4 regions of the Geodermatophilus sp. DSM 44513 genome follow, and region 1 is predicted to be linked to each of the others. Evidence: riboswitches for the same ligand, from Rfam matches in the RefSeq annotation. Region 1 holds a riboswitch; each other region holds the start of a gene.
The links. Region 1 has a riboswitch for thiamine pyrophosphate ahead of thiM (hydroxyethylthiazole kinase). Riboswitches for the same ligand answer to the same signal wherever they lie in the genome.
Positions count from the first base shown of each region.

Region 1 (4,701 bases):
CGTGTTCACCGTGACGGCGTCGATCAGCCTGCACGCTGGCGAGCTGCTGCCCGGCGGGGCGACGGCGTCCACCACCCCGCGGGTCGGACTGTTCCACCAGCCGCGGTTCTCCGGCATCCAGGCCCGCCAGGTCACCGGCCGCACCCACCGCGACGGCCAGGTCTCCCCGTGGCGGGTGGCCTTCGCCGCGGACACCGTGGAGGAGCAGGTGGCCCGGGTGATGGTGGAGCGGCTGGCGGTCAGCGGCTCGACCGCGGGCGCGGACACCTCCGCGCTGCGGGAGGTCGCCGAGCTGCTGGACGCCGACTGGCTGCCACCGGCCACCCTCACCGACGGCTGACCCGCGCGGGCCGCCACCGGGACGAGCGGACGGCGGAGCGACGGGTGGTCAGGGCACGAGCACCGCGCGGCCCACGACGCGGCCGGCGCGCAGGTCCTCGAGCACCCGCGGGGCGTCGGCCAGCGGGTGCGTGCTCACGCTGGTGACCAGCCGGCCGCGGGCGGCCAGCTCCAGGGCCTCGACCAGCTCGGCGCGCCGGTTGCCGACGGAGGTGACGATCCGCTGCTCGGGCACCACCATCGCCAGCGGGTCGACCTCCACCCGCTCGGCGGAGTAGCCGACGTAGACCAGCGTGCCGCGCTTGCCCAGGGCGGCCAGCGCGGCGGCGCCGGTCTCCCGGGTGCCGACCAGCTCGAACACGACGTCCGCCCCACGGCCACCGGTGGCCTCCCGGACGGCGCCGGCGACGTCCCCGGCCGACGCGTCCACGGTCACCGCGGCGCCCAGCTCGCGGGCCAGCTCCAGCCGCCGTGCCGACCGGGCCACCGCGACCACCCGCGCGCCGGCCTCCCGCAGCACCTGCACCAACGCCAGCCCGACCCCGCCGACGCCGTACACGACGGCGTCCGACCCGGGCCGCACGCCGGCGACCGACACCGCGTGCAACGCCGTCGTCCCGCTGCAGCACAGCGTGGCCGCGGTGGGCAGGTCCACCCCCGCCGGCACGGGCACCACCGACGAGGCCGGGACGGCGACCTGCTCGGCGAACCCCCCGTCGGTGGCGAACGCGAGGAAGCCCAGCGGCGCGTCGCACAGGTGGTCGTCGCCGGCCCGGCACCAGCGGCACCGGTGGCAGGCGTGCAGGTAGTGGACGGCGACCCGGTCACCCACCGCGACGCCGTCGACCCCCTCGCCGAGCGCGGCCACCACCCCGGCGACCTCGTGGCCCAGGGTGATCGGGGTGCGGGCCGGGGTGAGCAGGCCGTCGAGGAAGTGCAGCTCGGTGCCGCACACCCCGGCCGCGGCGACGTCGAGCAGCACCTCGCCCGGACCGGGGCGAGGGGACTCGACGTCCTCGACGGTCAGGGGGTGTCCCACCCCGGAGAAACGGACAGCACGCACGCAACGGCCTCCCTACGCCGGCACGACCCGGACAGGTTCGGACGGTCGGCGGCCCCAGCCGCCCTCTCAGCCCGCTCGGCGCGGGCTCCCGTGGTCAGGGCCGGGACGCTACCGGGCCGACCGGCCGGTGTTACGTTCGGCTCGGCACGGGGTGTCCCCTCCCGGGGACTGAGAGCACACCCGTCGAACCTGCTCCAGTTCGCACTGGCGAAGGGATGTCACCGGCATGCCGGTCCTCGACCTGCGGGCCGCCTCCGCGGCGCTGCGCACCCGCACCCCCCTGGTGCACTGCCTGACCAACACCGTCGTGCAGACCGTCACCGCCAACGCCCTGCTGGCCGTCGGCGCCGCGCCGGCGATGGTGGACGCCCCGGAGGAGGCCGGCGACTTCGCCGCGGTCGCCTCCGCGGTGCTGGTCAACGTGGGCACCGTCTCCGCCCGCACCGCCGAGGCCATGCGGCTGGCCGCCCGCGCGGCCGGGACGGCCGGCACGCCGTGGGTGCTCGACCCGGTCGCGGTCGGCGGGCTGGCGTTCCGCACCGGACTGGCCGCCGAGCTGGTGGGGCTGCGGCCGACCGTCGTCCGCGGCAACGCCTCGGAGGTCATGGCGCTGGCCGGCGCGGGCGCCGGCGGCCGCGGCGTGGACAGCACCGACAGCGCCGAGGACGCCGCGAAGGCCGCCGCCGAGCTCGCCGCCCGCACCGGCGGGGTGGTCGCGGTCAGCGGCGCGGTCGACCTGGTCACGGACGGGCGGCGCACGGTCCGCGTCGGCGGCGGCTCGGCGCTGCTCACCCGCACCACCGGTGCCGGCTGCGCGCTGGGCGCCCTGGTCGCCGCCTACGTGGCCGCCACCGGCGACCCGCTCACCGGGGCGGTCGCCGCGCACGCGCACGTCGCCGTCGCCGCCGAGCGCGCCGCGGCGGTGGCCGGCGGCCCCGGCACCTTCACCCCCGCCTGGCTCGACGCGCTGGACGCCGTGGACGGCGACGCGCTGGCCGCGGCCGACGTCCGATGAGCAGGGCGTTCGACCCGACCCTCTACCTGGTCACCGACACCGCGCTGTGCCGCCCCCGCCCGGTGGCCGACGTCGTCCGCGCGGCCGTGGCCGGTGGCGTCACCACCGTCCAGGTCCGGGACAAGACCGCCGCCCGCCGCGAGCTGCTGGCGCTCACCCGGGCGGTGCAGGACGCGCTGGCCGGCCGGCCCGACGTCGCGCTGTGGGTCAACGACGCGGTCGACGTCGCGCTGCTCGCCGGGGCCGACGGCGTGCACCTCGGCCAGGACGACCTGCCCCCCGCCGAGGTGCGGGCCCTGCTCGGTCCCGACCGGCTGCTCGGGTTCAGCGTCTCCTCCGTCGCCGAGCTCGACGTCGCCCGCGCCCTGCCGCCCGGCACCGTCGACCTGGTGGGCATCGGCCCGGTGTGGTCGACGCCGACCAAGCCCGACGCCGGCACCGCGCTCGGCCCGGACGGCGTCCGCGCGCTGGCCGACGAGGCCCGGGCCGCGGGGTTCACCACCGTCGCGATCGGCGGCATCGACGCCGACCGGGCCGGCGAGGTGGCCGCCACCGGGGTGGACGGCGTGTGCGTCGTCTCGGCGATCTGCACGGCGGAGGACCCGCAGCGGGCGGCCCGCCGGCTGGACGAGTCGATCGGGGCGGCCCGGTGAGCGGGGTCGCGGTGGCGCTGACCGTGGCGGGGAGCGACCCCAGCGGCGGCGCCGGCATCCAGGCCGACCTGAAGACCTTCAGCGCGCTGGGCGTCTACGGCACCGCGGTGCTCACCGCGCTCACGGCGCAGAACACCCGCGGCGTCACCGGCGTGCACGCCGTCCCCGCCGCCTTCGTCGCCGAGCAGCTGGCCACGCTGTTCGCCGACGTCGGGGTGCACGCCACCAAGCTCGGCATGCTCGGCACCGCCGACGTGGTCCACGCGGTCGCGGAGGCGCTGGCCGCCCGCCCGGGCGGGCCGGTGGTGTGCGACCCGGTGATGGTGGCGACCAGCGGCGACCGGCTCATCGACGACACCGCCGTCGACGCCGTCCGCGCCGAGCTGCTGCCCCATGCCGACCTGGTGACGCCGAACGTGCCCGAGGCCGCCGTCCTGCTCGGCGTCGACCCGGCGACCGACGTCGACCAGCTGCCCGGCCAGGCCACCGCGCTGCTGGCGCTCGGCCCGCGGGCGGTGCTGCTCAAAGGCGGCCACCTGGGCGGCGAGGACAGCGTCGACGTGCTGGCCACCGCCGACGGCGTGACGGTCACCCGGCGGCCCAGGGTGCACACCACCTCGACGCACGGCACCGGGTGCACGCTGTCCTCCGCGCTCGCCGCGCTGGCCGCCCGCCACCGCACCGACGACTGGACCCGGCTGGTCGACCCGGCGCGGGACTACCTGCAGCGGGCGCTGCAGGCGGGCGGCACCCTGGGCGTCGGCTCCGGGCACGGTCCCGTGCACCACTTCGCCGGCGTCTGGGAGCGGTGAGCCCACCGCCACCCACCGTGATCATCGGCGAGTGGTGGGCCTACACCGGCGTGTCGAGCCGCCGGATGCCGATGATCACGGGCGGGGCGGGGCGTCCCCGTCGGTCGTGATCGGCACGCGGGTGGCACCACCGCCGTCCGCGGCGAAGCGGCGCAGCAGGGCGGCGACGTCCACGCCGGTGAGGTCGCCGGACAGCTGCAGCCCCTGGGCGACGTTGGCCGCGACCGAGCGACCCAGCGCGCCGGCGCCGTCGGCGGAGATGACGGTCATCTTGTCCACGCCCGCCAGCGGGGCGGCCGCGGCCTGCACGACCTCCGGCAGCACCTTGACCAGCATCTCCAGGACCGCGGCCTCGCCGTACTTGGCGAAGGCCTCCGAGCGGGCGTCCAGCGCCTCGGCCTCGGCCTGACCACGGGCGAGGATCGCCGCGGCCTCGGCGGTGCCCTCGCGCTCGACGGCGTCCGCGACCGCCTGCCGGCGCAGCTTCTCGGCCTCGCCGCGCTTGGCGCCCTCGACCGCCTCGGCCTCGGCCAGCGCCGACCGCCGCGCCCGCTCGCCCTCACCGGACAGCCGGGCCTGCTCGGCGGCGGCCTGCGCACCGGCGATCGTCGCCTGCCGCTGCGCCTCGGCGGTCAGGATGGCGGCGTTCTTGCGCGCCTCGGCCTCCTGCTCGACCTTGTACCGCTGGGCGTCGGCGGGCCGGCGCACCTGGGTGTCCAGCTGCCGCTCGGTGAGCGACGCCGTCCGGACGGCGACCTTCTCCTGCTCGGCGAGGATGGCCTGGTCCTGCGCGGCCTGCGCCAGCGGGCCGGCCGCCGC
Region 1 covers NZ_CP135963.1:4,570,537-4,575,237, forward strand. The annotation lists gene RTG05_RS22005 (DEAD/DEAH box helicase) at 1-340, shown strand, start outside; gene RTG05_RS22010 (alcohol dehydrogenase catalytic domain-containing protein) at 389-1,402, opposite strand; TPP riboswitch at 1,405-1,499, opposite strand; TPP riboswitch at 1,540-1,635, shown strand; gene thiM (hydroxyethylthiazole kinase) at 1,629-2,417, shown strand; gene thiE (thiamine phosphate synthase) at 2,414-3,070, shown strand; gene thiD (bifunctional hydroxymethylpyrimidine kinase/phosphomethylpyrimidine kinase) at 3,067-3,882, shown strand; gene RTG05_RS22030 (flotillin family protein) at 3,958-4,701, opposite strand, start outside.

Region 2 (4,701 bases), 2.2 Mb from region 1:
GTCTCCGCCGGCAGAGCCGCGGCCAGCGGTCTCGGCAGCCTCCTCGTGCGGCTGCTGGAGCGGCTGCCCTGAGCGGCCGTGCCGTCGCCAAGGCCCTCCTGGGCCGTCGCGTCACGGGCTGCGGGTGCGGTCGTCGGACCGGTCTGCGCGGCTCGGGTGGCCGGCGTCGGCTCCGGCCGACCGCCCCGGCTGGCCGCGCTCATCGGGCGCCGCCCGTCGTCTGGGTCTCCCGGCGGAGCACGAGCACCCGGTGCTCAGCAGTCAGGGGAGGGCCAGGGTGTGCACGCCACCGCCCAGCTGGTCATCGACGCTGACAGCCGCCTGCTCGTCGGTGCGACGTTCGTCGGCCCTGGGGTCGGCGAGCTGCTGCACGCGGCCACCATCGCGATCGTCGGCCAGGTGCCCGTCGACACCCGCTGGCACGCGGTACCGGAGTTCCCGACCCTCAGCGAGGTTTGGCTGCGCCTGCTCGAGCAGGAGCGCGGCGTGTCCTGACCGACCGGGCCGGGCCGACCTCGGGCGTCGCGGACCCGCTGCAGAGCTGCCTCGGCTCGCCCGACCGGCGGCTCAGGTGGTGACCGCGACTTCCACGCCGTCCCCGTGGAAGGACCGGTGTCCCGCGATCGGCAGCGCCTCCGGCAGCGGCTCGCGGTAGCACCACACGACGTCGTCGTACCGGTGCCCGTCGACCACGACGTGCTCGTAGGTGGCCACGCCCTTGTACGCGCAGACCGTCGTCGTGGCACTCGGCTCCAGCACGCCGGGCCGGACGTCGGACCCCGGCACGTACCAGCGCACCGGCAGGCCGGTCTCGACCACGGCGAACGGGCTGCCGGTCTCGGCGACCACCTGCCCGCCCACGCGGACCACCACGTGCCGGGACGAGCGGCGGACGTCGACCCGGTGGAACGGGTCGCGCGGGTGGCCGATCTGCACGTCGTCCTCGACCAGCCAGGTGTCCAGGGCCTCGAAGGGGAAGGAGACCAGGCCGGCCAGCGGCGGGCAGCCCTCCACCGGGTCGGGGTAGGACCACGCCGCGTCGGCCACGCGCCGGCCGTCGACCGCCAGGTGCCAGTACACGGCCTCGCCCTTGAACGGGCAGGTGGTGCGGGTGTCGCTCGGCTCCAAGACGCCCGGTGCCACGTGAGCCTCTGGCAGGTACCAGCGTGGCAGCAGCCCCGTCTCGTGCAGCATCACCGCGCCGGTTGTGTCCACCACCGTCTCCCCGCCGAGGATGCCCCGGATGCGCTCCTGCACGGGGTGGAGGAACAGCGCGTGCGCGGGCGCGACCGACCACAGGTCGGCGTTCAGCTGCCCCGCCGACGGCCGCGCGAGCGGCCCGGTGCCTAGGGTCAGCGACACGGTCCCTCTCCTCTCCTGCTCGGGCGCCGGCTCACCGGACCCGGCTCAGCCGGCCGGTCGCGACGTCCAGGACGACGCCGCGCACGCCAGCCTCCCCCGGGACGAGGGGGCTGTCCAGGCTCCGCCGCCGTTGCCCGGGGGGTGCGGCCGGGCGACGGGACGGAGCCGGACCTGGCGGGCCCGCCGGCAGTCGGTCGGCGTCTAGCGACGACACGGCCAGACCCCATCCGGTGTCGTGGTGGCTGCCGGGCTCGGCACGCTGAACCACACCGGACTGACCGTCGAGGCGCTGCGCGCCCGCGGCCTGGAACCCGCCGGCCTGGTCGTCGGATCCTGGCCGGCCGAGCCGGGCATGGCCGAGCGCTGCAACCTCGCGGACCTGCCACGGGTGGGCGTCCCGCTGCTCGGGTCGGTCCCGGCCGGAGCCGGCCGGCTGCCCCCGGAGCACTTCCGCGCCGCCGCCGGCGGGTGGCTCCCCTCCCCCGCGTGGTGACCGCTGATCGGTCGCCCGCCGGCGCGGCAGGCGCCCTCCGCCCGGTGCGACCGCGCGGTGCCTGGGTAGTGTTAGTCCTGCAGACACGGGAGCTCGGGCGGACCGGGCTGAGAGGGCGGCTGGACGCGTCGCCGACCGCAGGAACCTGACCGGGTAATGCCGGCGGAGGGACTCGACGTGGTGGGCACCGCCCTGACCGCGGTGGCCGTGGCCGCCGTGCTGCTGTTGTTCGCCGGCGTGGGCCTCGGGGTCGGCCGCGACCGGGACCTGGAGGAGTTCGCCGTCGCCCGGGGCACCCAGGGCGGCGGCGCCCTCGGGCTGTCCTTCTTCGCCTCCGGCGTCGGCGCGTGGGTGTTGTTCGCGCCGCCGGAGGTGGGCGCCTCGGTGGGCCTGGCTGGAGTGGTGGGCTACGCGGTGGCCATCACCCTGCCCCTGCTGGCGCTGGTGCTGCTCGGCCGCCGCCTGCGGGCGCTGCTCCCCCGCGGGCACAACCTCGTGGAGTTCGTGCGGCTGCGCCTCGGACGCGTCATGCACGCGTACGTGCTGGGCATCTCCCTGGGGTACATGCTCGTCGCGCTGGCCGCGGAGTTGACCGCCATCGGGGCGGTGCTGGGGCGCCTGTCCGGCCTGGACCCGCGGGTGGGCGTGGTCGCCGTCGCCGCGGTCACCACGCTGTACACCGCCCACGGGGGACTGCGGGCCTCCATCCGCACCGACGCGTGGCAGGGCTGGCTGCTCCTGCTGCTGCTCGGCGTGGTCGGTATCGCCGTCGTCCGCGCGCTGCCGGACTCGGGGCCCCAGGACGCCGGGCGGCTGCTCGCCGTCGACGGCGCGGGGCTGGAGGGGGCGGCTACCCTGGTCGTCGCCGTCCTGGCCACCAGCCTGTTCCACAACGGTTACTGGCAGCGGGTGTGGTCCGCGCGCGACGAGCGGGCCCTGACCCGCGGGGCGCTGCTGGGTGCCGCGATGCGCGTCCTCGTGGTGCTGCCCGCGGGGGTGGTCGGCCTGCTGGCCGCGGCCTCGGCGGTGGACCTCGGCAACCCGCCGGTGCCCTTCTTCGCGCTGCTGGCCGGGGCCGAGCAGTGGGTGCTGGTCGTCGTCCTGGTCTTCACGGTGGCCCTGGTGACCTCCACCGTCGACACGCTGCAGGGCGGTCTCGCCGCGGCCGTGGTCACCGAGGCGCCGCGGTGGGGGCTGCGCGGCGCCCGGCTGCTCGTGGTGCTGCTCACCGTGGTGCCGGCACTCGTGGCCTTCCAGGGAATCTCGGTGCTCCGGCTGTTCCTGGTCGCCGACCTGCTGTGCGCGGCGACGATCGCGCCGGCCTTCCTCGGGCTGTGGCGCCGCACCACCCCGGCCGCCGCGGTCGCCGGAGCCGTGGCCGGCCTCCTCGGCGCCCTGGCGCACGGTCTGGTCGCCGGCGGGTCCCTCGCCGCCGCGGTCGACGTCGCCACGTTCGCCGACGGCCTGTCGCTGCCGCCCTTCGCCGCGGCCCTGGCGGCGTCCACCGCGGTGACGGTGCTGGTCTCCCTCCTCGGCCGGCGCAGCACCGACCTGCGGGAACTCCCGCGCCGGGTCCGGCCGCTGGACGGGCCCGTGGACGAGCGGGTGGCCCGGTGAACGGCCGGTCCCCCACGGTCCCCGAGCTCGGTGAGCTGGACCGGCGGCTGCTCGCCTGGATCGAGGCGTCGGCGCAGACCCGGGACGACGGCGGCCCGACGCAGGCCCAGGAGGCGGAGTTCGACCGGCTCGCACTGGACCTGTTCGCCGACCAGTACGAGCGCAACCGCCCCTACCGGCGCTACTGCCGGGCGCGCGGCGCAGAGCCCGGGCAGGTGCGCGGCTGGCGGGAGATCCCGCCGGTGCCGCTGAGCGCCTTCCGGGAGCTGACGCTGTCGTGCGCACCACCGGAGCAGGCTGCGGCGGTGTTCACGACCAGCGGCAGCACCGACCCGGGCCGGCGGGGGCGCAACCACCACCCGCACCTGCACCTGTACGACGCCTCGCTGCGCACCGGCTTCCGGCAGTGGTTCCTGCCGGACCGGGCGCAGTTGCGGCTGCTGGTCCTCAACCCGCCGCCGGAGCAGCAGCCGCACTCCTCACTGGCGTACTTCCTGCAGCGACTGGTCGACTCCTTCGGTGCCGCCGGCAGCGGCACCTTCGTCGGCGCCGAGGGGCTGGACCTCGACGGGCTCCTCGCCGCCCTGGCGGCGGCCGAGCGCGACGGCGTCCCGGTGGGGCTGCTGGGGACCTCCTTCGCCTACGTGCACCTGCTCGACGCGCTGGAGGCGGCAGGCACCGCGTTCCGGCTGCCGCCCGGCAGCCGGGTGCTGGACACCGGCGGTTTCAAGGGCCGGTCCCGGGAGGTCCCGGCCGAGGCGCTGCGGACGGCACTCGGCCAGCGGCTGGGCGTCCCGGACGCGTGGTGCGTCAACTACTACGGGATGACCGAGATCAGCACCCAGTACTACGACACGTCCCTGCGGCGGGCGTGGCTCGGGCGGGACCCGGCACCACGGGTCAAGGCCGTGCCGCCGTGGGCCCGCGTGCAGGCGGTGGATGCCGGCACCGGCCGGCCGGTGCCGCCGGGGCAGCGCGGGTTGCTGGTGCACCACGACCTGGCCAACCGCGGTTCGGTCCTGGCCGTCCTGGCCGAGGACGTCGGTCACCTCGCGGAGGGCGGCCCGGCAGGCGGGTTCGTGCTGCTGGGCCGGGCGCAGGGCAGCGCGGCCCGGGGGTGCTCGCTCGCCCTGGACGAGCTGCTCGCGGCGAACGAGGGAGGCCGGTCGTGACCCTGCTGGACCCGCGGGCGCTCGAGGGGGCGGAGCCGGTCGAGGCGGTGGACGCCT
Region 2 covers NZ_CP135963.1:2,109,555-2,114,255, reverse strand. The annotation lists gene RTG05_RS10265 (phosphorylase family protein) at 1-72, shown strand, start outside; gene RTG05_RS10260 (oxidoreductase dimerization domain-containing protein) at 280-495, shown strand; gene RTG05_RS10255 (DUF427 domain-containing protein) at 568-1,362, opposite strand; gene RTG05_RS10250 (hypothetical protein) at 1,601-1,855, shown strand; TPP riboswitch at 1,931-2,043, shown strand; gene RTG05_RS10245 (sodium:solute symporter family transporter) at 2,033-3,472, shown strand; gene RTG05_RS10240 (LuxE/PaaK family acyltransferase) at 3,469-4,644, shown strand; gene RTG05_RS10235 (acyl-CoA reductase) at 4,641-4,701, shown strand, end outside.
Region 2: linked by a shared signal. The riboswitch ahead of RTG05_RS10245 (sodium:solute symporter family transporter) and the one ahead of thiM (hydroxyethylthiazole kinase) in region 1 are both predicted to bind thiamine pyrophosphate.

Region 3 (4,701 bases), 470 kb from region 1:
GGAGGGGAAAGTCGATACGGTGCGGCGACGTGGTCTCGCCGGGAGCGTCGCCGCTCCCCCCGGAGTGGAACATCTCGGGCATCCGCAGGTCGCCGTAGGTGGCGAGCACGCCCTGCTCGTCGTCGATCAAGGCAGCGCCGCGGCCGCCCACCACCCGCACCAGATGAGGCAGGAGACCGCCGGCAATATCCTCGCGCCTGGTAGCCGCCACCAGGCTCTCCACAGCCTTGTTGAGGTCCGCTTCGTCGGGTTGACGCCAGGACGCCAACAGCAGACGCGGGGGATTCAGCCCCGCCCAGAACGAGACAGTGCTGGCCAGGGCCAGGCTCTGCACGACCAGCCCCGGCCACTGGCTGGAGACGTCCCGGCTGGAGCCGGCGGTCAGGAGCGCGAAACTGAGTCCGACCGACGCGTACGCGAGCAGGCGCATGCGCCGGCGCACCACGTTCGGCTGCCCCTGACCCGAGGACCAGAGTCGCACCGCGACCAGCAGGGACAGCCCCGTCCACACGAGGAGGACCGCGCCGATGTACCACGGCGACCACGCCGGTACCGGCTCGCCCGCCTCCGAGATGGGCGGCAGGATCAGCGTGGCGGCGACGAGGGCGACCGTGGCCGCCGCGGCCAGCCTCTCCACCAGTCTGGACACCCCGGTGAAGGCGACCGCGAACCGGTGCAGGCAATACGGGAAGGCAACCAGGGCGGCGACGCTGACCTTTTGTGCCCACTGGACCGCGTCCCCGCCCGTATCGGGGAGCAGAACCCCGGCGGTGGTGGCGCCTGCGAGCAGCGCAAAGCTCACCGCCGCCCACTTCGCCGGGGCATCGCGCCGCCGACGCCACAGCACCAACGACGTCGCCGCCAGACCCACGAACAGGATCGTCGTCAGGATCCGCAACAGGCCGGTCAACGGCTCCATGTCACTCCCCGTCGGGGTGTCCGGGACCGCTGCCTGTGGATTCGTGTCGGCAGAGTCGTCCCGCCGGCCATACCCCTCGCCGCGGTCGCTGCCGCCTGAGGAGCGGACGGTGTCTTCGGTGGCGATGTGCGGACCGTCGCTTGACGAAGGTCTTCGTCCCAATCTGACGTCGCGCCACAGAGCTCAGCATGGTGAGAGCACCACAACCCCGATCGGTCGAGATTGTGGTCTGCGTCACGCGACGTCATGTGAACTCCGGGTGCAGACTGTTCCCGCTCGGTAACTGGTCGGGTGCAGAATGTAACCTCCACCCGCTCCCCCGGGTACCCCCAGCGGATGAGATCCCGATGTGCCGACACGGAACCCCCTGGCCCCACGTGACCAGCGACACGGGTGAGTTGGCGGCTGCCGTCAGCGCCCATCCCGAGCAGGGCTTGAACCTGCTCTGCAACGGCGTGATCCTCTTCGATGACGACAGGGAACTCCTCCCCGACGGCAGGGCCGTCCGGCACCACCACACCTGGCTCAGGCCGGAGCTAGCCAGTCGCTGAGCACCGCCTGCGCCCGCCGCGGGCCGACCCGTCTCAGCTCTGTCCAGGCACGACATCCGGCGTGTCCGGCCCGGCTCGAGGAGAGCGCAAAGCAGGCCCCCTGGCAAGTGACTGCGGGGCACCTGGACATGGGCCGAGGCCTGGGATCCGCGGGGGGACCACTCGTTGTGGCCTGACCCGCCACTCTCATCCTCCCTTGAGTGCGAACAACCGTCCTGTCCACGTGCAGGGGCAGATCGCCGAACCTTGCCGCTAGTTAGACGCAGCAGCGGCTTTCGAACTGCGTCATGCGCCGATGCCGTTGAAGACCTCGATGTGGCCGAGACCGTGGTGGCATTCAGGCTCTCCCGCAATGTCGGCAGGTTCGTCCGCTTCACGCCCATGAGTCACTCTGGTGGTGCTCGTCGACGTGAGGATCCTCGAGCCGAGATGACTGTCGTGCCGTCGACAGCTCAGGCCTATTGCGAATCGCCACTGTCCCTGAAGAACACACCAGGAGTGCCAGTGAACCTCTATCCCCCTGGCCCTGCGGTACCCGGGGAGTAGACGCCTCGCTAGGCTGCAAGGGCGATGTGCGGGAGCTCGGAACAACCGGGCTGAGAGGGCGGCTGATGTGCCGCCGACCGCTGGAACCTGACCGGGTAATGCCGGCGTAGGGAGCGAGCATGAGCCCGTCGGGCGCCGTCGGTGCCACCACGTCGTCGGGGGATGCCCCGATCACACTGTCGCAGCCGCCGCCGCGGATGCTGGGCCTCGGGGAGACGGTGGGGTTGTGGGGCAGCCTGGGGATCAGCCTGCTGCTGCCGGTGGCGGCCACGTACGTGGTTCTCGCCGACCGCCCGCTGTCGGTGACGATCGGCGCGATCGTCACCGGTGCGGTGATCGGCTCGGTGCTGCTGGGCCTGGGCGCGGCGGCCGGCGCCCGGGAGGGCGTGCCGGCGATGGTGCTGATGCGGGGGCTGCTGGGCCGGCGGACCTCCTGGCTGCCGACCGCCCTCAATGTGGTGCAGTGCGTGGGCTGGGCGGCGTTCGAGGTGTGGATCATCGCCGAGGCCGCCTCGCGGGCGCTGGGTGCGCCGCGCTGGCCGTTCGTGCTGGTCGCGGGCGCACTCGCGACGCTGATGGCGCTGCGCCCGCTGGGGGCGGTGCGGGTGCTGGCGCGCTACGCGGTGTGGGCGGCGCTGGCCGCGATCGTCTACCTGTTCGCCGAGGTGCTTTCCCGGCCGCTGCCGCCGGTCACCGAGGGCGGAGCCGGATCGTTCTGGACCGCGGCCGACATCGTGATCGCTCTGCCGGTCTCGTGGTTTCCGCTGGCGGCGGACTACACCCGGCACGTCCGGCGCGGGCGGGCGGCGTTCGCCGGTGTCGCTGTCGGCTACGGGATGGCCACCGTGGCCCTGTTCACCCTGGGTGTGCTGGCCCTGGTCGCCTACGGCCGGGGCGGTCTGGACGTCGTAGACGCGCTGCTGGCCGTGCCGCTGGGACTGCTGGCCGTGCTGGTGCTGCTGGTGGTCGAGGTCGACGAGGCCTTCGCCAACGTCTACTCCACTGCGGTCTCGGCGCAGAACATCGTGGGTCGCCTCGATCGCCGGGTGCTGGCCGCAGGCGTCGGGCTGGTGGCCACCGGGCTCGCACTCGCGGTGGACCTGGTCGCCTACGAGCCGTTCCTATTCCTGATCGGCGCAGTGTTCGTCCCGCTCGTCGGGGTGTTCGTCGTCGCCTACTGGCTGCTGCCGCGCGGCGGCTGGGACGTATCGGACACCGCCCCGGCGCGCCCGGGGCCGCTGCTGGCGTGGGCGGCCGGCTTCGTCGCCTACCAACTCACCCTGCCGACCTTCTTCACCGGGCCGGGCGCCGGCTGGACGGCGTGGTGGGCCGCCCGCCAGGCCGACCTGGGCATCGATCCGGCCAACGGCTGGTCGGCGTCGCTGGTCAGCCTCGCGGTGGCCGCCGTCCTCACCGCGCTGCTCTGCCTGCTCGGCGGGCTGTTCGCCCGCCGCCGGCGGCCCCGGTCCACGCTCGCCCGATCGGAGGCCGTCCGATGACCGGCCGCCGGGTGCTCGCCGCCGGCCGGACCAACGCACCGATTCCGGTCGACCCGGACCGGGGCGCCGAGGTTCGCCGGCGGATCAGCGGACTACACGTGCTGACCGACGCCCGCGAGGGCAGAGACGCCCTGGCTGTCGTTTCCGCGGCGGTGGCGGCCGGCGCGCGGATCGTGCAGGTCCGGGTGAAGTTCTGCCCGGACCGGGCGCTGTACGACTTCGCCGCCCGGGTCGTGGAGGTCTGCCGCCGACGGGGAGCGACATGCCTGGTCAACGACCGGGTCGACATCGCTTTGGCCGTCGGCGCAGCCGGCACCCACCTGGGGGCCGGGGACCTGCCGGTGGCCGCGGCGCGATCGGTCGCCGGGCCGGCCCATCTGCTGGGTGGCACGGCGCGCACCGCCGCGGCCGCCACCGAGCTGGTGGCGGCCGGCGCGGACTACCTCGGGGTGGGCCCGGCCTTCTCCACCGCAACCAAGCCGGGGCTGCCGGACCCGCTGGGTGTCGACGGCGTCGCGGCGGTCGCGGAAGCGGTCGCCGTTCCGGTGATCGCCATCGGCGGCATCACCGCCGACCGGATCCCCGCGCTGCTGACAGCCGGGGCCGCCGGGGTGGCCGTGGTCTCCGCGGTGTCCGACGCGCCGGATCCAGGATTGGCCACCCGGGCGCTGCTGGCCGCGCTCGGGGGCGCGCCGCAGAGCCGACCACCACGCCCGGAACCAGGCCCGGCCGAGCGCGGCCGGCGGTCGGGGCCCCGATGAGCGAAATTGTGGTCGCCGGCGGTGGCCTGATCGGGCTGGCCGTGGCCTGGCGGTGCGCGCAGCGCGGGCTGCCAGTGACCGTGATCGACGAGGCGCCGGGCAGCGGCGCCTCCTACGCAGCGGCCGGGATGCTGGCGCCGGTGAGCGAGGTCACCTACGGCGAGGAGGCGCTGCTGGCGCTGTGCCAGGCCTCGCTGCAACGGTTTCCCGCATTCGTAACTGACGTGCAGGCGGCCAGCGGAATCGACGTCGGGCTGCGCACGGCCGGCACCGTGGTCGTCGGTTTCGACACCGATGACATGCGGGCACTGCAGGACCTGCACGCCTACCAGGACGAGCTCGGGCTGGCCGTCGAGCGGCTCACCCCTCGCCAGGTGCGCCGCCGCGAGCCCTCGCTGACCCCCCGGCTGCGCGGGGGCCTGGCC
Region 3 covers NZ_CP135963.1:4,097,870-4,102,570, forward strand. The annotation lists gene RTG05_RS19840 (sensor domain-containing diguanylate cyclase) at 1-919, opposite strand, end outside; gene RTG05_RS19845 (DUF5999 family protein) at 1,267-1,470, shown strand; TPP riboswitch at 2,035-2,147, shown strand; gene RTG05_RS19850 (purine-cytosine permease family protein) at 2,136-3,515, shown strand; gene thiE (thiamine phosphate synthase) at 3,512-4,276, shown strand; gene thiO (glycine oxidase ThiO) at 4,273-4,701, shown strand, end outside.
Region 3: linked by a shared signal. The riboswitch ahead of RTG05_RS19850 (purine-cytosine permease family protein) and the one ahead of thiM (hydroxyethylthiazole kinase) in region 1 are both predicted to bind thiamine pyrophosphate.

Region 4 (4,701 bases), 140 kb from region 1:
GACGACTGCCTCTCGAACCGGTCGGCGGTGAAGGGGGCGGCCAGCTCCGGCAGCGTGCCGGTGGCCAGCAGCTCGGCGGTCACCTCGGCGGTGACGGGGGTGAGCAGCACGCCGTTGCGGTGGTGCCCGGTGGCCAGCACCAGCCCGGGCAGCGGGCCGGGGCCGAGCAGCGGGGCGTTGTCCGGGGTGCCCGGCCGCCAGCGCGCCAGCGTCTCGACCAGCTCGCACTCGCCGATCCCGGGGACGACGTCGATCGCGTCGTGCAGCAGGTCGTGCACCCCGCCCGCGGTGACGGTGGGGTCGAACCCGCGGTCCTCGACCGTGGCGCCGACCACCAGCCGGTCACCGGCGTAGGGGACGAGGTAGACGTGCCGGCCGCGGACCAGCGCGCGCACCGTGCCCTCCAGCAGGTCCGCCGCCCCGGCCAGCCGGAGGACCTGCCCCTTCACCGGGCGCACCGGCAGGGGTGGCACCCCGGGCAGGCCGCCGCTGTGCGCCCCGAGGGCCAGGACGACGGCGCCCGCCAGCACCGTGCCCCCGTCGGCCGTCTCCAGCCCGGCCGCCCGGCCGCCGTCCACCCGCAGCGCGGTGACCCGCTCCCGCACCAGCCGCACGCCGGCGTCCTCGGCCGCGCGCAGCAGGGCGGCGTGCAGCGCCCGGCCGTCGACGGAGTGGTCGCCGGCGACCAGCAGGCCGCCGCGCACCCGCTGGGTCAGGGCGGGCTCGCGGCGGCGGGCCTCCCGCGGGGTGAGCCGCTCGGCGGCCAGCCCCAGCTCGCACTGGTAGGCGTGCAGCGCGGCGAGCTCCTGCACGTCGTCGGAGTCGAAGCCGACGACGAGGGTGCCGGCGGTGCGCAGGCCGACGTCGGCCCCGGTGGCCTCGCGCAGCTCCGCGGCGAAGGCCGGCCAGCGCTCGACCGACGCCAGGCCCAGGCGCAGCAGCGCCTCCTCGCGGTAGCCGGCCTCGGTGACCGGGGCGAGCATGCCGGCCGCCGCGGCCGACGCCCCGGTGCCGGGGGAGTCGTCGACGACGGTGACCGACAGCCCGCGCCGGGCGGCCCGCCACGCCGTGGCCAGCCCGATCAGCCCCCCGCCGGCGACCGCGACGTCGGTCATGCCGCCGCCCTCCGCCGGCGCAGCACCCCGGGCAGGCAGACCAGCGCGGTGAGCGACACCGCCACCGCCAGGCCGACCAGGGACGCCGACCAGCCGTTGGCCGGGTCGATGCCCAGGTCGGCCTGGCGGGCGGCCCACCACGCCGTCCAGCCCGCACCCGGGCCGGCGAAGTAGGTCGGCAGGGTGAGCTGGTAGGCGAGGAAGCCGGCCGCCCACGGCAGCAGGAACACCGGCCGTGCGGGGGCGGTGTCGGAGGTGTCCCAGGCCCCGCGCGGGGTGCTGGCGTAGGCGACGAGCAGCACACCGGCCAGCGGCACGAACACCGCGCCGATGAGGAAGAGGAACGGCTCGTAGGCGGCGATGTCGAAGGTCAGGGCCAGCAGCGTGGCGACCGTGCCGACGCCGACGGCCAGCAGCCGCCGGTCGGCCCGGGCGACGATGTTCTGCGCGGACACCGCGGTGGAGTAGACGTTGGCGAAGGCCTCGTCCAGCTCCACGGTGACCAGCACCAGCACGGCCAGGGCCCCCAGCGGGACGGCCAGCAGCGCGTCGATGACGTCGAACCCGGCGCTGCCGTAGGCGGCCAGCGCGACGACGCCGAGGGTGAACATCACGATCGTGGCCAGGCCGTAGCCCAGCCCCGCGCCGGCACCCGCGGCCCGGGCGCTGCGGGCGTGCCGGGTGTAGTCGGCGACCAGCGGGAACCAGGAGACCGGCAGCGCGATGACGATGTCGGCCGCCGTCCAGAACGAGGTGGCCGCGCCCTGCGTCAGCGGCGGCAGCGGCTCGGCCAGGACGTTGACGAACAGGTAGACCACCGCCGCGAGGGCCGCCCAGATCGCGTAGCGGGCCAGCACCCGGGCGACCCCGAGCGGGCGCAGCGCCATCGCGGTGGCCAGCACCCCGGCGAGCAGCACGAACGGCCACCGCGGTGCGTCCAGCACCCGGGACGCCGCCTCGGCGATGATGACGATCTCGAAGGTGGCCCAGCCGACGCACTGCACCAGGTTGACCGCGGTGGGCAGCGCGGAGGCGCGCCGGCCGAGCAGCCCGCGCAGCAGCACCATCGTGGGCACCCGCTCGCGCGCCCCCGCGGCGGCGGCCAGCCCGAGCAGCGTGGCGCCGATGACGGCGCCGACGACGATGGCGCCGATCGTGGTCGACAGCGGCCGGCCCGGGAGGACGACGAAGACGGCGGCCACCGGCAGCAGCAGGCTGACGCCCAGGTTGGCCCACAGGCCGAAGGTGTCCCGCAGGCCGAGGACGGGGGCGGGCGCCTCGGCGAGGGTGAGGGGGGCCTCCCCGGTCGCGGGGACGGCGTTCGACGTGCTCATGACTGCTCCCTACGCCGGCATTACCCGGTCAGGTTCCAGCGGTCGGCGACGCCTCGAGTCGCCCTCTCAGCCCGGTGGTGCCCGAGCTCCCGCACGTGCAGCGCCCACCCTAGACCCGGTCCGTACAGTCCCCGCCGTGCCGGTCGCCGACCTCCCCTCCCGCTCCCCCGACGACTGGCGGCGGGCCACCCGGCACCCGTTCCTCGACGCCGTGCGCGACGGGACCGTCCCGGTCGCCGCCTTCGACACCTGGCTGGTGCAGGACGCCCGCTTCGTCGCCGACCTGCTGCGCTTCCAGGCCCGGTTGCTGGCCCGCGCGCCCCGGCCGGCGCAGGCGGTGCTCGCCGGCGGGCTGGTGGCGCTGGTCGAGGAGCTGGCCTGGTTCGAGCAGCAGGCCGCCGTCCGCGGGTTGGACCTGGGGGCGCCGGCCCGGCCGGCCACCGCCGGCTACGCGGAGCTGCTCGGGCGGCTGGACGCCGCTGACGCCGGGACGGCGCTGACCGCGCTGTGGACCATCGAGCGCACCTACCTGGACGCGTGGTCGCACGCGCGGCCCGGCGCGCCCGGGTACCGGGAGTTCGTCGAGCACTGGACGACGCCGGGGTTCGCCGGCTACGTCGCCGGGCTGGCGGCGGCGGCCGACGGCACGCCCGCGCCGGACGCCGACGCGACCTTCGCCGAGGTGGTCGCGGCCGAGGTGGCCTTCTGGGACATGGCGCTGGACGCGGCGCTGTGAGCACGGCGCTGGACGCGGCGCTGTGAGCCTGTCCGCCGACCTGTGGGCGGCGAACGCCGACCTGGCCGCCGCGGCGCTGGCGCACCCGTTCGTGGCCGGGATCGGCGACGGAACGCTGCCGCGGGAGCGCTTCGCCGGCTACGTCGCCCAGGACGCGTTCTTCCTGGAGTCCTTCGCCCGCGGCTACGCCCTCGGGGTGGCGCACAGCCCCGACCGGGCCACCCTGGACGCCTTCGCCGACCTGCTCGCCGGGGTCCGCGAGGAGCTGGCGCTGCACGCCGGCTACGCGGCCCGCTGGGGCATCGACCTGGCCGGCGTGCAGCCGCTGCCGGCGACCACCGCCTACACCGACTTCCTGCTGGCCACGGCGTCCCTCGGCGGGGTCGGTGCGACCTGCGCGGCGATGACCCCGTGCATGCGGCTGTACGCGCACCTGGGCCGCTCGCTGTCGCCCGGGCGCGCCGGGGACTACGCCGAGTGGGTCACCACCTACGCCGACCCGGGGTTCGACGCGCTGGCCGGCACGCTGGAGCGGCTGCTGGACTCGCACGCCGCCGACGTCCCCGCCGTCCGGACGGCGTACCGGCGGGCGATGGCACTGGAGGTCGGCTTCTTCGACGCCGCCTGGCGCGGGGCCTGACGGGCGCTCGCCGGACGGCGACGGTGTGCGCCGAGGCCCCCTCCCGACGGGTGGAGCAGGGCGGCGGCGCACACGCTCGGCCGTGGAGCGAGCGGGCTCAGAGCACGAAGCCCAGCAGCAGGTGGCCGTTGAGGGCGATGATCAGCGCCGCGACGACGCACCCGGCGACGGTGGTGACCCGCCGGTTCACCCAGCCGCCCATGAGGTCGCGCCGGCTGGTCAGCCACAGCAGCGGCACCAGGGCGAACGGGATGCCGAAGCTGAGCACGACCTGGGACCAGACCAGCGCGGTGGTCGGGTCGCCCCCGAGCACCAGCACCAGCAGCGCCGGGGCGAGGGTCACCAGCCGGCGGACCAGCACCGGGATGTGCCGCTTGAGGAAGCCGGCCATGACCACCTGGCCGGCGTGCGTGCCGACCGAGGACGACGCGAAGCCCGACGCCAGCAGCGCCAGGGCGAAGGCCAGCGCCGCGCCGGCACCGAGCTGGTCGCCCAGCCCGGCGTGCACGCCCTCCAGCGAGCCGGCCTGCTCGGCCGAGCCGGTGAACAGCTGGGCGGCGATGACCAGCATCGCGGCGTTGACCAGCCCCGCCACGCCCATGGCCACCAGCACGTCCAGCCGCTGGGCGCGCAGCAGCCCGCGCCGTCCCTCGCGGGTGCGCCCGGCGGTGACCACGTCGCCGTAGCGGCCCGGGGTGAGCGCGGAGTGCACGTAGATGACGTGCGGCATGACCGTGGCGCCGAGGATGCCGGCGGCCAGCACCAGGCTGTCCGGGCCGGCGAAGGAGGGCACCATCCCCGACGCCATGCCGCCCACGTCGACACCGGAGCCGACCAGCGTGTAGGCGAAGCCGGCGCCGATGACCAGCAGCAGCC
Region 4 covers NZ_CP135963.1:79,493-84,193, forward strand. The annotation lists gene thiO (glycine oxidase ThiO) at 1-1,115, opposite strand, end outside; gene RTG05_RS00400 (purine-cytosine permease family protein) at 1,112-2,449, opposite strand; TPP riboswitch at 2,438-2,552, opposite strand; gene RTG05_RS00405 (TenA family protein) at 2,586-3,185, shown strand; gene RTG05_RS00410 (TenA family protein) at 3,208-3,825, shown strand; gene RTG05_RS00415 (Nramp family divalent metal transporter) at 3,923-4,701, opposite strand, start outside.
Region 4: linked by a shared signal. The riboswitch ahead of RTG05_RS00400 (purine-cytosine permease family protein) and the one ahead of thiM (hydroxyethylthiazole kinase) in region 1 are both predicted to bind thiamine pyrophosphate.